3 regions of the Isoptericola sp. 178 genome follow, and region 1 is predicted to be linked to each of the others. Evidence: riboswitches for the same ligand, from Rfam matches in the RefSeq annotation. Region 1 holds a riboswitch; each other region holds the start of a gene.
The links. Region 1 has a riboswitch for cyclic di-AMP ahead of Q6349_RS15205 (D-alanyl-D-alanine carboxypeptidase family protein). Riboswitches for the same ligand answer to the same signal wherever they lie in the genome.

Region 1 (5,714 bases):
GAGGTGCCGTACCCGGTCCGTCCGGACGATCCCCACGCCGACCGCGTCCGCCACGTCCTGGCCGTGCGCGAACAGCTCGAGCATGCCGGCGGCGGTCAGCACCGCCGCGGGCAGCGGGTTGACCAGCCACGGCACGACATCGTCCGGGCCGCGTGAACGCAGCGCCCGCTCGACGTCGTCGACGGCGGTGTCGAAGCGCCCCAGCACCTCCGCGGGAGTGCCGGCGTTGAAGAGGTCCAGAGCGTGGTTCACCGCGGCGTCGAACCCGACGTCGGCCGCGGGGGCCGTCATGGCGGCGAACCGTTCCGTGTCCGAGGCTGCGGCGGCGGCCAGGGTGAAGACGAACGTGAGGTGGGCGACCTGGTCGCGCACGCGCCACGGTTCGGCGGGCGTGACCAGCTCCCACTGGTCGTCGTCGAGCGATGCGAGGAGACCGCGGAGGTCCGCTGCCTCGAGGAGGAAGTCGTCGAGAATCTCGGTGGTGGTCGTCATGTCCTGACCTCGTTTCGTGATGTCCGGGTTCATGCGAGTGAACCCCCGCGGTCCCCCTGGGACATCTCCCGGTGTGCTCCTCCCGGCGCGGTACCCGGACGCGGCCCCCGCACCGGGTGCGCCGCGTGGGCGTGGTCGTCGACGGTGGCGCATCATGGCGGGCGAGAGGCATGCCGACCGACCCGACGGAGGGTGAGGATCCATGGGCACGCAGGACCAGGTCCAGCTCATCGCCTACGCCGACCGGCTCGGCGGCGACCTGCGGGGACTGGCGCGCTTCCTGCGCCGCGACGAGGTCGCCGAGTCGTTCGGGGGCGTGCACGTCCTGCCGTTCTACACGCCCTTCGACGGCGCGGACGCCGGCTTCGACCCCGTCGACCACACGGCCGTCGACCCGCGCCTGGGGACATGGGACGACGTGCGTGACCTGTCCCGCACCCACGACGTGATGGTCGACCTCATCGTCAACCACGTCTCCGCCGACTCCGCGGCGTTCCGCGACGTCGTCGCCCACGGCGACGCCTCGCCGTGGGCACCGATGTTCCTCACGATGTCGTCGGTCTTCCCGGACGGCGCACGGGAGGAGGAGCTGGCCCGCATCTACCGGCCCCGGCCCGGGCTGCCGTTCACGGCGCTGCGGCTCGGGGACGCGCTGCGCTACGTGTGGACGACGTTCACGCCCCAGCAGATCGACATCGACCTGAGCTCCGAGCTCGGCCAGGACTACCTCACCTCGATCCTCGACACGGTCGCGGCGGCCGGGGTGCGCCAGGTGCGCCTCGACGCCGTCGGGTACGCGGTCAAGACGCCGGGCAGCACGTGCTTCATGACGCCCGAGACCTTCGCCTTCATCGCGGACTTCGCGGCACGGGCGCGGGAGCGGGGTGTGGACGTCCTGGTCGAGGTGCACTCCTACTACCGGCGTCAGATCGAGATCGCGCGGGAGGTGGACCTCGTCTACGACTTCGCGCTGCCTCCGCTCGTGCTGCACGCGCTGTACACCGGCGACGGCACGGCGCTGCTCGACTGGCTGCGTGAACGTCCCCGCAACGCCGTCACGGTGCTCGACACCCACGACGGGATCGGGGTCATCGACGTCGGCCCCGACCAGACCGTCGAACCGGGGGAGCCGGATCGCCCCGGCCTGCTGGACCCGGCCCAGATCGACGCCCTCGTGGAGGGGATCCACGAGCGGACCGGCGGTGCGTCGGCCGCGGCGACGGGTGCCGCGGCGTCGAACCTCGACCTGTACCAGGTGAACTCGACCTTCTACGACGCGCTCGGCCGCGACGACGCGCGCTATCTCGCCGCGCGAGCGCTCCAGCTCTTCACGCCCGGCATCCCGCAGGTCTACTACGTCGGCCTGCTGGCGGGAGAGAACGACGTCGAGCTCCTGCAGCGTACGGGCGTGGGGCGGGACATCAACCGCCACCACTACACGGCGGAGGAGATCGACGCCGCGCTCGAGACGCCGGTGGTGCGGCGGATGCTGGCCCTGTGCCGGTTCCGCAACACGTTCCCGGCGTTCGACGGCGACGTCGACGCGACGCTCCACGGCGCGGTGCTGAGCATGGAGCGCCGCGGCGTCGAGGTGCCCGACGCCGTCGCCGTCCTCGAGGTCGACCTGGCCAGCGGCGCCGGGACCCTGACCTGGTCCTCCGGTGGGCGGGGCGAGGCGTCGGTCGACCTCGCTGCCTTCACCCCGGACGACCTCGGCGGCCCGGTGGGGCCTTGAGATCGTCCGGTCTCAGCCGCCCATCTCGGTGACGGCGTCCGTGTACTCCCAGTGCCACGGCTCGTACTTGTCGTAGATCGCCCAGTCGGGGTTGTCCCAGCCGTAGGCCGGCGCGTTCGCGCGGAGCCAGTCGTAGCGGCTGCCGGAGTACGTCTCCGGGCAGAGGTCCACGGCCAGACCCCACCCGTGGTTCGAGGTGCCGGGCGTGGCGGCCAGGTACCCCTTGGCCTCCTTGGTCGCGACCTGCGACGAGTAGCTCCGGTAACCGTCGGTGATGCACATGTTCTCGCCGAAGACCACGCGGTAGGCCAGGTTGAGCCGGGCGAGGGCGACGCCGGCGTCGGCGCGGATCCGCGTCGTGCCGTCCCACAGGGTGCACATCTCGCTCTCGGGGATGTACCCGTTGGACCCGGTGCCGCTGGCGTAGCCGTCGCAGCCGGGCAGCGGCGGCGGCGGGGGCTCGGGCGCCGCCTCGACGGACAGGGCGACCTTCTCCGCGGACATCGTGGCGTCCGCCGGCACGACGGTGCCGCCGACCGAGCCACCGGCCGCGCGGGACGTCGTCGGCGCGGCCCGGTCGGCGTTCCGGGAGGCGGCCTGGCCACGGTCGGCGAGCAGGGCGGCCTGCTTCGCGGCGCTCGTCACGGCCGCGAGGTCGGCGGCGGCGTCACCCGGGGCGCGGACGCCGGAGGGCGCGGCCTCCGGGCTCGTGGCGCGCGGCAGCTCGGTCGTGTTGGAGGCCACGGCCATGCCGGTCGTGGTCGCCATCGTGACGGCGAGGCCCAGGCCGATGCTCAGCGGCCAGCTCGTGGGCGCGAGCGAGGACCAGGTCGGGCCAGTGCGGCGGCGTCGAGCCGCGTGGCTCGCGGTGTGTCGTCCCTTGGCACGTGCCCTCGTGGGTGCGGGTCGTGCGGTCGCCTCGGGGAGCGCGGGCAGGTCGCGCGTGTGCCTCATCGGGCGGTGCGGGGTCGCATCGAACATTCTCCTGGCGCCTGCGGGGTTAGCTGTCGGGTTCGGGTCGGAGACTGACCCGGCCGGCAGGGCGTCCCTGCACGGCTTCACCCCGAGGGCACCGTGGTGCCCGAGAGTGGGTCCCCCGTCCCTGTCGTTCGTGTCGTCCGGCTCCGGGGCGGTGACAGGGCTCGGCGCCCGCCTCGGACATCTCACCTGGGGTGTGAGCTGCCTGGACACTATCCCTCCCGCCGCGAGTTGTCACGGGTAGATCACGGGTGCGCTACGTTGACCAACCTCTGACCCGATTCGCAGGAAGAAGGTGGACGATGCCGGAACGGACGTCACGTCGTTCGACGATCGCCGTGCTGGGCCCGGGGGGCGTCGGCGGGCTGGTGGGAGCGCTGGCCGCCCGGGCGGGCCATCGTGTGATCGTCCTGGCCGGCCCCGAGACGGCGTCGACCCTCCGTTCCGACGGCCTCCGCGTCACCAGCGGCTTCTTCGGGGACTTCTCGGCCGAGGTCGAGGCGGACACCGAGCTGCGCGAACCGGTCGACCTGTGCCTGGTCGCCGTCAAGCACCCGTCGCTGCCCGAAGCCCTGGAGCGGGTCCCTGCTGAGCACGTCGCCGCCGGGCTCGTCGTGCCGCTGCTCAACGGGGTCGAGCACGTCGCCACCCTGCGCGAGCGGTTCGCGCCGGCGTCCGTCGCCGCCGGTGTCATCCGCGTCGAGTCCACCCGGACCGCTCCCGGGCGGATCGTGCACGGCAGTCCCTTCGTCGAGGTGGACCTGGCCAGCAGCACGGCGCCCCCCGAGCGGCTCGAGGCCGCGGCGACGATCCTGCGGGACGCGGGGGTCACCACGCTGGTCCGCGACGACGAGGGGGCGATGCTGTGGGGCAAGCTCGGGCTCCTCGCGCCCTTCGCCCTGCTGACGACCTACCACGGGGAGCCGATCGGGACGCTCCGGACCGAGCGTCGCGACACCCTCGCGGCGCTCGTCGCGGAGGTCGCCGCGATCGGCCAGGCCGGCGGCGGTCCCGACACCAGCCAGACGGCCCTGCGCTTCTACGACACGTTCCCGCCCGAGGCGCGCTCGTCCATGCAGCGTGACGCCGAGGCCGGGCGGCCCCTGGAGCTCGACGCCATCGGCGGGGCCGTGCTGCGGGCCGCCGACCGGCACGAGGTCCCCGCACCCCTCACCCGGCGGCTGGTGACCGAGCTCGGCCGGTCCTCGACCTCGTCACCGGGCGCCTCGACGGGAGCCGGCGCCACTGGGTAGCGAGCAGGTGCCCCGGGGGGACATCCTGGAGCCGGCCCCTCGAGGACGAGGTCGACGACGACGGAGGATCCCATGACCGCGAGTCCGCCCGCCACGACCCCGGACGTCGCGACGCCGGACCCCGCGCAGCGTCAGCCGGCACCCCGCACCACCCACCAGGTCGTGAACCAGCCGCCGGAACGCGTCGACGTCAACGAGTACCTGGACTTCCCGGTGCTGCGCGAGGCGGTGCACGCGTTCGGCGGCGACTGGGGCGAGGAGCGACTGGTCGAGGCCGGGGCGCACGTCGGGACCGCGGCGTTCCAGCACGCGGCCGAGCGGGCGAACATCCACGAGCCGGTGCTGCACACCCACGACCGGCGTGGCCGCCGCCTCGACGAGGTCGAGTACGACCCCGCCTACCACGAGGTGCTCGCCGCCGCCGTCGAGCGCGGGGCGCACACGGGCGCCTGGGCGGAGCCGGGGCCCGGGGCGAACGTCGTGCGGGGCGCCGTCTTCTCGCTGTTCTCGCAGGTCGAGCCCGGCCATGCGTGCCCCGTCTCGATGACGCACGCGGCCGTGCCCTCCCTGCGGCACGCGCCGGAGCTCGCCGCCGTCTGGGAACCGCGCCTGCTGTCGTCCGGGTACGACGGCACGCCGGCCGCTCCCGGGGACAAACCCGGCGTGCTCGTCGGCATGGCCATGACGGAGAAGCAGGGCGGGTCGGACGTCCGCGCCAACACCACGGCGGCCGTCCCCGTGGGCTCGGACGGGACGTCCCTGCTCACCGGGCACAAGTGGTTCTGCTCGGCCCCGATGTCGGACGCGTTCCTCGTCCTGGCCCAGGCCGGAGGCGAGGACGCCGGGCCGCCCGGGTCACCGACGTGCTTCCTGGTGCCGCGCGTCCTCGAGGACGGCACCCGCAACGCGTTCCGCATCCAGCGGCTCAAGGACAAGCTCGGCAACCGGTCGAACGCGTCGGCGGAGGTCGAGCTCGACGGCACCGTCGGGTATCTCGTCGGGGAGCCCGGCCGCGGGGTGCGCACCATCATCGAGATGGTGTCGCGCACCCGGCTGGACTGCGTCCACGGGTCGGCGGCCGGCATGCGCCAGGGGGTCGCCGAGGCCTTGTGGCACGCGGACCACCGCAGCGCGTTCGGGGCGCACCTGGTCGACCAGCCCGCCATGACGGCCGTGCTCGCCGACCTCGCGCTGGAGTCCGAGGCCGCGACCCTGACCTCGATGCGCCTGGCCGCGGCGTACGACGCCGAGACGGA
Region 2 (5,714 bases), on a different contig from region 1:
CGTACGGCGTGCCGAGGTAGCGGGCCGCGATGGACACGACCTGCGAACCCCGCGAGCTGTCGGCCGTCGGCGTCGAGGAGCTGGAGCTGGAGCTCTCGGTCGAGCTCGACGAGGACGAGGACGACGACGAGGACGAGCTCGACGTCGACGTGGGCTCCCGCTCGGCGGAGCGCGAGGTGGTCGTCTCGCGCACGGGCTCCGGCTCGGGCTCGGGCTCGGGGGCCGCCTTGATGTCCGCCTTCTCGGCGATCTTCGGCGTCACGCGCTCGACCTGGACCTTGGCACCGGAGTCGACGGTGACCACGGGCGCGGACTCCAGGGCCTCGCGGGCCTGGTCGGTCAGCGAACCGAGGTCCACGGTGCTCAGCTTCTTGGCCGCGTCCGAGTCCACGGGCGCGGCGTGCGCGGCGGTGGCGCCACCGATCGTGGAGACCAGCAGACCGCCGGCGGTGGCCATCACGGCAGCACGACGGCTCGCGGCTGCAGATGGTGCGGTGATGGGGCGGCGGGCGGCCAGGTGCCGACCGCGCGTCGTGGTGCGTGCGTTCACGTCTTCCCTCTCCTGTCCGCCTACGAAGTCAGCTGTCGGGTTCGGGTGGGAGAAATCACCCGGCCCCACGGTTCGGACGAACCGTGGGACTTCACCCCGAGGACACCGTGTCCGGTGCCCGAGAGTGGGTCCCCCGCCCCTGCCTAGGGTCTCGGTTCCCGACCGGCGGCAGGGCTCGGCGTCCGGTCGAGGTCCGGCAGACTGCTCCACCGGACGCGAGAACGGTATCTGATACACGCCCCGATGTCACGTTTCGATCACGATCTGCGGCGATACACGTCCGAGGGGCCCCGCAGAGGGCACTGCGCCCCCCGCTGAGTCCCTCGAGGGGTGTCCGGCGTCCGGGACCCCCGGGAGCACCTCGCGGCACGACAGAGGGCCCTGCCGCGCTCTGCGCGCGACAGGGCCCTCGGCACGAGGTGCCGGCGTCTCAGCCGACTCGGATGAAGGTCGGGTTGGACTGCCAGATGTTCCGGAACTGGATCGTCTTGCCCGGACGCGGGGCGTCGATCTGCGTGTTGCCACCCGCGTAGATGGAGATGTGGCCCGGGGTCCAGATGAGGTCGCCCGGCTGCGCGGCGGAGCGGGAGACCACGCTGCCGGCGTAGCGCTGGTCCGAGGACGACCGCGGCAGCGAGATACCGGCCTGGGCGTACACGTACTGGGTGAACCCGGAGCAGTCGAAGCCGGACGGCGTGGTGCCACCGGAGACGTACGGGACGCCCACGTAGCGCGAGGCGATGGAGACGATCGTCGACCCGACGGCGGAGTCCGGCACGGCCGTGGTGGCCGAGGAGGACGTCGTCGTCGAGGAGGAGGAGGACGAGCTCGAGAGCGACTCGCGCTCGGAGGAGCGCGACGGCGCCGCCTCGCGCACGGGCTCCGGCTCGGGCTCCGGCGCGGCCTTGATGTCCGCCCGCTCGACGATCGTGGGCGTCACGCGCTCGACCTGGACCTTGGCCTCGGCGTCGACGGTGACCACCGGGGCCGCCTCGAGCGCCTGGCGCGCCTGGTCGGTCAGCGCACCCAGGTCCACGGTGCTCAGCTTCTTGGCCGCGTCCGCGTCCACCGGCGCCGCGTGGGCGGCGCTCGCGCCACCGATCGTGGAGACCAGGAGACCACCGGCGGTCGCCACCACAGCAGCCCGACGGCCTGCGGCCGCGGAGGGGGCCGCCATCATGGGGCGGCGTGCGGCGCGGTGCTTACCGCGCATGCTGCGAGCAGTCACGTTCAACCTCTCCGTTCGCCTACGAGGTCAGCTGTCGGGTTCGGGTGGGAGAAAACACCCGGCCCCGCGGTCCGTACGAACCGTGGGACTTCACCCCGAGGACACCGTCACCGGTGCCCGAATCGTGGGTCCCCCGCCCCTGTCGTGCGGTCATCCGTGGGAACCAGGACGGTGACAGGGTTAGGCGCCCGTCCCGGTACTCGCGCGAGACACCCGCGCGAGCGAGTCTGACCGTACCGGAACCTCCCCGCCGATGTCACGCTCCGGTCACGTCTCGCGTCCGACGCGTCGCGTCGAGATCTCAGCGGGCTGCGACGAAGAGGTGCTTGGCCAGCTCCTCCGGCAGCTCCAGGGCACCGTCACCGTCGACCAGACGGACGACGAAGTCGTCGCCGGCGCGCTCCACCTCGATGCTCGCGCCCGGGAAGAGGCCCGCGTCGGACAGCCGCAGGAGGAACTCGTCGTCGACCTGGACCGGCTCGGCGATGCGGCGCAGCACGACCGTCGCGGAGGCGTCGGCCCCGGACTCCAGGTACAGCGGCAGGGACTGCACGCCTTCGAGGAACGGCAGCTCCTCGTACTGCTCCCCCAGCTCCGACAGCCCCGGGATCGGGTTGCCGTACGGGTCGTGGTGCGGGTGGTCGAGCAGGGTCACCAGCCGACGCTCGACGAGGTCGCTCATGACGTGCTCCCACCGGCAGGCCTCGTTGTGCACCTGCGGCCAGTCGAGCTTGATGACGTCGGTGAGCAGACGCTCGGCCAGACGGTGCTTGCGCATGACCCGCACGGCCTTCTCCTGACCGTCGGCGGTCAGCTCGAGGTGCCGGTCACCGGTGACGACGACCAGACCGTCCCGCTCCATCCGCGCGACCGTCTGGGAGACGGTCGGGCCCGAGTGCCCCAGACGTTCCGCGATCCGGGCGCGCAGCGGCGTGATGCCTTCCTCACCCAGCTCGTAGATCGTCTTCAGGTACATCTCGGTGGTGTCGATCAGGTCCGTCACGTCCGCTCCCGTCTTGAGGCCCGGGCCTAGTCTATTCGCATGACCCTCCAGATCCCCGCGTCGATGCTGCCCTCCGACGGCCGCTTCGGCTCCGGCCCGTCCAAGGTGCGCACGGGCCAGGTCGAGGCCCTCGTCGCGGCCGGCGACCCGGCACGCCCGGTGCTGGGCACCTCGCACCGGCAGGCCCCGGTCAAGGATCTGGTGCACCGGGTGCGCACGGGCCTGACCGAGTTGTTCGACCTGCCCGCGGGGTACGAGGTGGCCCTCGGCAACGGCGGGTCGACCGCCTTCTGGGAGGTCGCCACGGCGTCCCTCGTCCGACGGCGGGCCCAGCATGCCGTGTTCGGGGAGTTCGGGGCCAAGTTCGCCGCCGCCACCGCCCGGGCACCCTTCCTCGACGACCCCGAGGTGGTCGAGGCCGCACCCGGGACGGTGGCCCACCTGACGCCGTCGGACGCCGTGGACGTCTACGCCACCCCGCACAACGAGACCTCGACCGGGGCGGTCGCTCCCGTGCGCCGCCCGGGCGGCCCCGACCAGCTCCTGCTGACCGACGCGACCTCGGGTGCGGGCGCGCTGCCGGTCGACCTGCACGAGACCGACGTCTACTACTTCGGCCCGCAGAAGGCCTTCGCCGCCGACGGCGGCCTGTGGCTGGCGCTGTGCTCCCCGGCGGCCGTGGAGCGCGCCCGGGAGGTGGAGTCGTCCGGCGACGGCCGCTGGGTGCCGGAGTTCCTGTCGCTGACCACGGCGCTGGAGAACTCCCGCCAGGACCAGACGCTGAACACCCCCGCCGTCGGGACGCTGGTCATGCTGGCCGACCAGGTCGAGTGGCTGCTCGAGCACGGCGGGCTGGACTGGTCCGTGCGCCGCTGCGAGCGCTCGGCGCAGGTCCTGTACGGCTGGGCGGCGGCGACGCCGTGGGCGACACCCTTCGTCACCGACCCGGCGGAGCGCTCCCCGGTGGTGGGCACGATCGACCTGGACCCGTCGGTCGACGCGGGGGCCGTCGTCGGGCTGCTCCGCGACCACGGGATCCTCGACGTCTTCCCCTACCGCAAGCTGGGCCGCAACCAGCTGCGCGTCGGCATGTTCCCCGCGGTGGACCCGGACGACGTCGCGGCGCTCACGGAGTGCATCACCCACGTGGTCGACCGGCTCGGCTGACGAGGCTGACGGGGACGGCGAGCGCGGCCGGCGCGCCCGACGTCAGGCCGGCCGGGCCTGCTCCGCCGGGACCGGCTCGTCCCCGGCCGGGACCGGCGGGTCGAGATAGACGACCTCGAGGTGCGGTCGGCGCAGCAGCCGGTAGCGCACCGTGACGCGCCAGGACCGCATCGCCCAGACGGTGGCCGCGAGCGCCACGGCGAGGGTGGTGATCGACCCGACGAGGATCGACCAGCGCGGCCCGAACGCCTCGCCGATCCAGCCGACGACGGGTGAGCCGATCGGCGTGGAGCCGAGGAACACCATCATGTAGAGGGCCATGACCCGCCCGCGCATCACCGGGTCGATCGAGGTCTGGATGGTGGAGTTGGCCGCGGTCATCATCGTCAGCGCGGACAGGCCGACCGGGATGGTCGTGACGACGTAGAGCCAGTAGGTCGGCATGAGGGCGTTGACCGCCGTCGCGACCGCGAAGGCGAAGGCCGCACCGATGACGAGCCGCACCCGCGGGCGCTCGCGCCGGGCGGCGAGCAGCGCGCCGGTCAGCGACCCGATCGCCAGCACGGAGCCGAGCAGCCCGAACTCGCCGGCGCCGCGGTCGAACTCGACCCGCGCCATCATCGCGCTGGTGAGCTGGAAGTTGAGGCCGAAGGTGGACACGACGGCCATGACCACCATGATCACGACGATGTCGGAGCGTCCCCGCACGTACCGCAGGCCCTCGAGGATCTGCCCCTTGCCGCGCGGTGCCCGGTCCTTGACCCACATGGCGGCGGGGCGCATGAGCGCCACGGCCGCGATCGTGGCGGCGAAGGTGAGGCCGTTGATGACGAACACCCAGCCGGAGCCGACGGCGGCGATGAGCAGGCCGGCGGCGCCCGGTCCGACCAGTCGGGCGGCGTTGAAGGACGCGCTGTTGAGGCCGACGGCGTTGGACAGCCGCTCCGGGGGCACGAGCTCGGCGACGAAGGCCTGGCGCACGGGGTTGTCGAAGGCGGTCGCGACCCCGAGGCCGAGCGCGAAGGCGTACACGTGCCAGAGCTCGGCCGCGCCGGACAGCACGAGCACGCCGAGGCCGAGGGCCAGGACGCCCATCGCGCCCTGCGTGGCCATGAGGAGCTGCCGGCGGGGCAGCCGGTCGGCGAGCAGCCCGGTCCAGGGGCCGATCAGCAGGAACGGCAGGAACTGCAGGGCGGTGGTGATGCCGACGGCGACGCCGGAGTCGTCGGTGAGGTCGGTGAGCACCAGCCAGTCCTGGGCGATGCGCTGCATCCAGGTGCCGATGTTGGCGACGAGGGCAGCGCCGAACCACAGGCGGTAGTTCGGGTAGCGGAGGGAGGAGAAGGTGGCACTCATCAGCGCCCGGGTCAACCATCGCACGGCGAGATGTATTCCCCCGGGGGTTCAGTCCGGTTCGTCCGTTCCATTACCCTGTCGCGGGTGCGCACCGAAATGACTCTTGCAGACACCCTTCACACCCTCGGCCTCCTCGGCGGCACGACCCTGCCCCGCTTCGTCACCGACGTCGGCGGCCGGGGCGACGTCCTCGAGGTCGTCGCCGACGCCCGTGCGGTGAACAACCTCCCGGGCCCCCTCAAGATGGCGACGCGGCTGGTCCCGGCCGTGCGGACGCGACTGCGCGTCGAGGAGTTCGACGGCGGCGTCGCGGTGCTGAGCGTCGACGCCTCCGCGGGCGGGCTGCCCGCCCACAAGCTGCTCGGCCTGGCCAAGAGCCGGATCGAGTCGGTGCTGGCCGCCAAGGGCCT
Region 3 (5,714 bases), on a different contig from region 1:
GGCGCACGAGACGCCGATGATCGCCGACAAGGTCGGGGCGGACGAGGTCGCCGAGGTCGTCTCGGCCTGGACCGGCATCCCCGCCGGCCGCATGCTCCAGGGGGAGACCGAGAAGCTCCTGCACATGGAGGACGTGCTCGGCGAGCGGCTCATCGGGCAGCAGGCGGCGGTGCGCTCCGTGTCCGACGCCGTGCGGCGCTCGCGGGCCGGGGTGGCGGACCCCGACCGGCCCACCGGGTCCTTCCTGTTCCTCGGGCCGACCGGTGTCGGCAAGACCGAGCTCGCCAAGTCCCTGGCCGAGTTCCTCTTCGACGACGAGCGCGCCATGGTGCGCATCGACATGTCCGAGTACTCCGAGAAGCACTCGGTGGCGCGGCTGGTCGGCGCACCCCCCGGGTACGTCGGCTACGAGGAGGGCGGGCAGCTCACCGAGGCCGTGCGCCGCCGGCCCTACTCCGTGGTGCTGCTCGACGAGGTGGAGAAGGCCCACCCCGAGGTCTTCGACATCCTGCTGCAGGTGCTCGACGACGGTCGCCTCACCGACGGCCAGGGCCGCACCGTCGACTTCCGCAACACCATCCTGGTGCTGACCTCGAACCTCGGCTCGCAGTTCCTCGTCGACCCGGTGATGGACCAGGAGGCCAAGCGCGAGAGCGTCATGACGGCGGTGCGCACGGCCTTCAAGCCCGAGTTCCTCAACCGGCTGGACGACGTGGTCCTCTTCGACGCGCTGTCCCTCGACGAGCTGGGACGGATCGTCGAGCTGCAGGTCGCGGCGCTCGCCCAGCGGCTGGCCGACCGGCGCATCACGCTCGACGTGACGCCGTCCGCCCGCCGGTGGCTGGCGGTCGAGGGGTACGACCCCGCCTACGGCGCCCGCCCGCTGCGGCGGCTCGTCCAGCGCGAGATCGGCGACCGGCTGGCCCGCCGGCTGCTGTCCGGCGAGACGGCCGACGGGGACACCGTCGTCGTCGACCGCGTCGAGGGTGCCGAGGGGCTCTCGCTGGCCTGATCGTCGCCGGGACGACGACGGCCCCGCCCTCCGTGCGGAAGGCGGGGCCGTCGGGCGCTCGCGGCGCCCGGACCGGTGCCGGTCAGATGCGGATGAACCGCGGGCTGCTCTGCCAGATCTGGCGCTTCACCACGCCGACGCCCGGACGGGCCGACTCGATGATCCGGCCGTTGCCGGCGTAGATCCCGATGTGCCCCGGCGAGTAGACCAGGTCGCCCTGCCGGGCGTTGCTGCGCGAGACGCGCGTGCCGAGGGAGGCCTGGGCCGACGACGAGCGCGGCAGGGTCTTGCCGATCGCCTTCTTGTACACGTAGGACGTGAACCCCGAGCAGTCGAACCCGGTGGCGGGCGACGTGCCGCCCCACGAGTACCGGTGCCCGATGTAGTTGTGGGCCACCCGGACGACCTTCTGGCCGCGGGTCATCTTCGGCTTGACGTGGACCTTCCGGTACTTGGTCGACTTCTTGAGTCCCTCGGCCCGGGCCGGCACCCCGACGACGCGGATCCTGTTCTTGCCCAGGTCGTACTTGCCGAGCCCCGGCCGGAACCGGACGACCCCGTACTTGTTGGTCTTCTTCACGGCGACCTTGTCGCCGGAGATGAACAGGCGCACCCGGCCCTGGACGGGCTCGCCCCACTTGCGCAGCTTCACCGTGTACTTCGGGCGGGTGTGCCACTTGCCCTTCGTGGCCGTGTGACGGCTCTTGGAGACGTACATGTTGGTCGTCGCCTTGGGCTTGATCCACACCCTGCGGTGCTTCGTCACCTGCTCCAACCCGGTGGAGGCGGCCGGCGCGACGACGACGCGGATGCCGTTGCGGCCGACGTCGTAGTGGGAGAACCCGGGGCGGAAGTGGATCGTGCCGTCCCCGTCGAGGCTCTTGACCGCGACCTTGGTGCCCTGGACGTAGAGCCGGACCCGGCCGGCGAACGCCTCGCCGTCCGCGGTCGCGCGGACCGTGTAGCGGGGGCGGGTGTGGCCCTGTCCCTTGCGGCCGGTGCTGCGGGACTTCGACACCGAGACGTCGGGCGTCGTGCTCACGACGACGGGCTCCTCGGTGGCGGTGCCGGTGTCCTCGGCGGCCGGTTCCTCGGTCGGCGTCGTGGTCGTCCCGTCCGTGGTGGTCGTCGGCTCGGGCGACGCGGTGTCCTCGACGACGGGTTCCGGCGTCGGGGTCGCGGTGCCGTCGGAGACCGACGTGTCGGTCGCGTCCGTGGTGGTCGTGCCGGCCGAGGTGGTCTCGTCGGCGACGGTCTCGTCCGTGGTGGTCGTGAGCGCGTCGTCGGCGGCGGCCGATCCGGCGCCGGCGACCAGCGTGCCGCCGGCGAGGGCCGCCGTGAGCGTCATGGCGACGGCGGCGTGGCGTTTCCTGGGGGTGCGCACGGCACCCTGCGGGCGCGCAGCATCCAGCGAGGGTGTGGACATGGGGTACTCCTCCAGCCGGCGAGATGAGCTGTCGGGTTAGGCCGAGAAGTGGTGGCCTGCCGCCGATGGACGGCTTCACCCCGAGGGTGGCGCTGACGTCACCCGAAGAACCTGGGTCTCCCGCTGCTGCCGTCGGTGCTCCGGTGGGCCGTCCCGTCGGCAGCACTGGGCACCGGGCCGGTCGCCGCCCGGTCTCCGGGCGACGACAGGACGCTAGCCCCGAAACGGTCGGAGGTCACGGTCAGATAACGGTCACCTCCTGCGCCGATGGTGGAGGCGGTGTGAAGGGATCCGGCGGCGGGACGCTGTCCGACATGACGGACACGGCGCGCCGGAACCGTCGGAAACGGCCGTCGACCGAGGGCCGGGATCGGGCGATCGACCCATCCGGGGTGCCGGGGAGGTGAAGATCGGGCACCGATCCGATGACGTTCCCGGCCGCTCAGTCCAGGAGCGAGCCGGTCCGCGTGCCGTCCACGACGGCCACGCACAGCCCCGTGCGGTCCCCGGCGGCCCAGGACTCCTCGCTCGGCGCCCAGACCACCAGCTCGACCCGTGTGGAGTCGTCCGCGCGCGCCTGCGGGCCCAGGAGGTCCGGGGTGCAGCCCCGCGCGGTGCGGGCCGCCGCCTCGTCCGCGCCGGGCCAGACGGCGTCCGCCGACGCGTCGGTGCGCCCGACCACCTCGGCCGCGTGCGGCTCGCCGCACGGCACCACCTCGACGCGTCCCACGGCGCCGTCGGTCGGGGCCTCGGCGAGGCACGAGCCGAGGACGAGCTGCACGGCGTTGACGGTCTCCGGCGCGGTGACGTCGGCCGCGACGGGTTCCCACGCCTCCTCGCGCGTGCTCGTCGTCAGGTAGGAGGCCCCCACGGCGCCGCCGACCACGAGCAGGATCAGGGCGAGGACCGACAGCACCCAGATCCGGGCCCGGCGCCGCGCCGCGGCGCGCTCGGCCGGCGTGGGTCCGGGGACGCCCCAGCGGGCCCCGGGGTCCACCGGCCGGCGGTCCGACGCGCCCGTCGGTGCCGGGCCGGGGGAGGGACGGGCCGGACCCCGCGTCCCGTCCGGGGCGGGGCCGGACGCCTCCGGGCCGGGCGAGGCGAAGGAGAGGTCGTCCTCGGGGCGCTCGGTCATGGGAGCCAACCTACCGAGCCGGGCGCTCCTTCCGGGTCCGGGCGGTTCAGACCCCCACGCGGCGCTCGACGCCCGGCAGGTCGTCCTCGCGCAGCACGTCGGACAGCCGTCGGCGGTCCAGGCGGCGCACCCACCCGGCCCGTGCGCCGTCCGGTCGCGCCTCCTGCAGCACCCACCGGCGGACGCCGAGCGCGGTGAGGCGCGCGCCGATCGCCAGGACGTCCTCGCGGGTGTGCACGGTGGGGTCGACGGTGGTGCGGATCTCGTGGTCGACCCCGGACTCGACCACGAGCCGGGCCGACTCCCACGCCGCCCGCCCGGACGGTGCCGCTCCGGTGACGAGCTCGTACCGGTCCGGCACCGCCTTGATGTCCAGGCCGACCCAGTCCACCAGGGGCAGCACGCGGGCGAGCCGGGTCGGCCAGGGGCCGCCGGAGTGCACGCCGACCTCGAGCCCGAGGTCGCGGACGTCGCGGCAGGCGTCCGCCAGGCCGGGCTGGAGGGTGGGTTCACCGCCGGAGATCACCAGGCCGTCCAGGAGGCTGCGGCGCTTGCGCAGCAGCTCGAGGACCTCCGACCAGGTCGCACCGGGCCGCCGCCGGGGGTCGATCAGGGAGGGGTTGTGGCAGTAGGTGCACCGCCACGGGCATCCCTGGGTGAACGCGGTGGCGACCAGACGACCGGGCCGGTCGACCGTCGAGAACGGCACGAAGCCGGCGATGCGCAGCGGTGCCCGGGCCGGCGCGTCAGGCGACATCGACGGTCACCGCCGCGGGCTCCCGGGAGGCCGCGGGCTCCCGGAACGGCACGCGCTCGGCGTACTCGCCCTGCTTGCCGGTGTTGAAGGACGCCACGGGGCGGAAGTACCCCATCACCCGGGTCCACACCTCGGTCCCGGCGCCGCAGGTCGGGCAGGACCGCACGTCGCCCGCGAGGTAGCCGTGCGTGGCGCAGATCGAGAACGTCGGCGTCACCGTGAGGTAGGGCAGCCGGTGGTTCTCCAGGGCACGGCGCACGAGCAGGCGGCACGACTCGGCGCCGGACATCTGCTCGCCCAGGTAGAGGTGCAGCACCGTGCCGCCCGTGTAGCGCCGCTGCAGCTCGTCCTGGCGGGCGAGTGCCTCGAACGGGTCGTCGGTGAAGCCGACCGGGAGCTGGGTGGAGTTCGTGTAGTACGGCTGCTCCGGGGTCCCGGCCTGCAGGATCCCCGGGTAGCGGGCGCGGTCCTCGCGGGCGAACCGGTAGGTCGTGCCCTCGGCAGGGGTCGCCTCCAGGTTGTACAGGTGGCCCGTGCGCTCCTGGATCTCGACGAGGCGCGTGCGCAGGTGGTCGAGCAGCTCGAGGGCCGTGGCGTGCCCGGCCGGCGTGGTGATGTCCTCGGTGTCGGCGGTGGCGTTGCGGATCATCTCGTTGACCCCGTTGACGCCGATGGTGGAGAAGTGGGCGTCGAGCGTCCCGAGGTAGCGCCGCGTCCAGGGGTACAGCCCGCCGTCCATGAGCCGCTGGACCGTCTCGCGGCGTGCCTCGAGACCGTCGGCGGCGAGGTCGACGAGGCGGTCCAGCGCCGCGTACAGCGCCTCGCGGTCCGGGCCGTGGACGTGCCCGAGCCGGGCGCAGTTGATCGTGACCACGCCGAGCGAGCCGGTCTGCTCGCCGGACCCGAACAGCCCGTTGCCGCGCGCGAGCAGCTCGCGCAGGTCGAGCTGGAGGCGGCAGCACATCGAGCGCACGTCGCCGGGGTTCAGGTCGGAGCTGATGAAGTTCTGGAAGTACGGCGTGCCGTACCGCGCGGTCATCTCGAAGATCTCCTCGGAGATCTCGGAGTCCCAGTCGAAGTCCGGCGTGATGTTGTACGTCGGGATCGGGAAGGTGAACACCCGGCCGGCGGCGTCCCCGGCGGACATGACGGCCACGAACGCCCGGTTGATCATGTCGGACTCGGCCTGCAGGTCGCCGTAGGTGACGTCGAGGACGTCGTCGCCGACGACGGGGTGCTCGTCGGCGAGGTCGGGCGGGCAGGTGAGGTCGAAGGTCAGGTTGGTGAACGGCGTCTGGGTGCCCCAGCGGGACGGCACGTTGAGGTTGTGGACGAACTCCTGCAGGGCCTGGGTGACCTCGGCCTGGCTGAGGCGGTCGACGTG

Region 2: another riboswitch for cyclic di-AMP. It lies ahead of Q6349_RS05210 (C40 family peptidase); the one in region 1 lies ahead of Q6349_RS15205 (D-alanyl-D-alanine carboxypeptidase family protein).
Region 3: another riboswitch for cyclic di-AMP. It lies ahead of Q6349_RS02755 (C40 family peptidase); the one in region 1 lies ahead of Q6349_RS15205 (D-alanyl-D-alanine carboxypeptidase family protein).

The regions. Positions count from the first base shown of each region.
Region 1 covers NZ_JAUQYN010000006.1:35,210-40,923, forward strand. Annotated here, with positions in the region: gene Q6349_RS15195 (maleylpyruvate isomerase family mycothiol-dependent enzyme) at 1-492, opposite strand, end outside; gene gtfA (sucrose phosphorylase) at 695-2,227, shown strand; gene Q6349_RS15205 (D-alanyl-D-alanine carboxypeptidase family protein) at 2,240-3,181, opposite strand; cyclic di-AMP (ydaO/yuaA leader) riboswitch at 3,201-3,367, opposite strand; gene Q6349_RS15210 (ketopantoate reductase family protein) at 3,508-4,458, shown strand; gene Q6349_RS15215 (acyl-CoA dehydrogenase family protein) at 4,531-5,714, shown strand, end outside.
Region 2 covers NZ_JAUQYN010000002.1:126,513-132,226, reverse strand. Annotated here, with positions in the region: gene Q6349_RS05215 (C40 family peptidase) at 1-550, opposite strand, end outside; cyclic di-AMP (ydaO/yuaA leader) riboswitch at 553-717, opposite strand; gene Q6349_RS05210 (C40 family peptidase) at 981-1,778, opposite strand; cyclic di-AMP (ydaO/yuaA leader) riboswitch at 1,781-1,944, opposite strand; gene Q6349_RS05205 (metal-dependent transcriptional regulator) at 2,080-2,781, opposite strand; gene serC (phosphoserine transaminase) at 2,821-3,948, shown strand; gene Q6349_RS05195 (MFS transporter) at 3,991-5,304, opposite strand; gene Q6349_RS05190 (hypothetical protein) at 5,389-5,714, shown strand, end outside.
Region 3 covers NZ_JAUQYN010000001.1:582,861-588,574, reverse strand. Annotated here, with positions in the region: gene clpB (ATP-dependent chaperone ClpB) at 1-1,012, shown strand, start outside; gene Q6349_RS02755 (C40 family peptidase) at 1,095-2,438, opposite strand; cyclic di-AMP (ydaO/yuaA leader) riboswitch at 2,443-2,586, opposite strand; gene Q6349_RS02750 (septum formation family protein) at 2,881-3,573, opposite strand; gene Q6349_RS02745 (anaerobic ribonucleoside-triphosphate reductase activating protein) at 3,620-4,330, opposite strand; gene Q6349_RS02740 (ribonucleoside triphosphate reductase) at 4,320-5,714, opposite strand, start outside.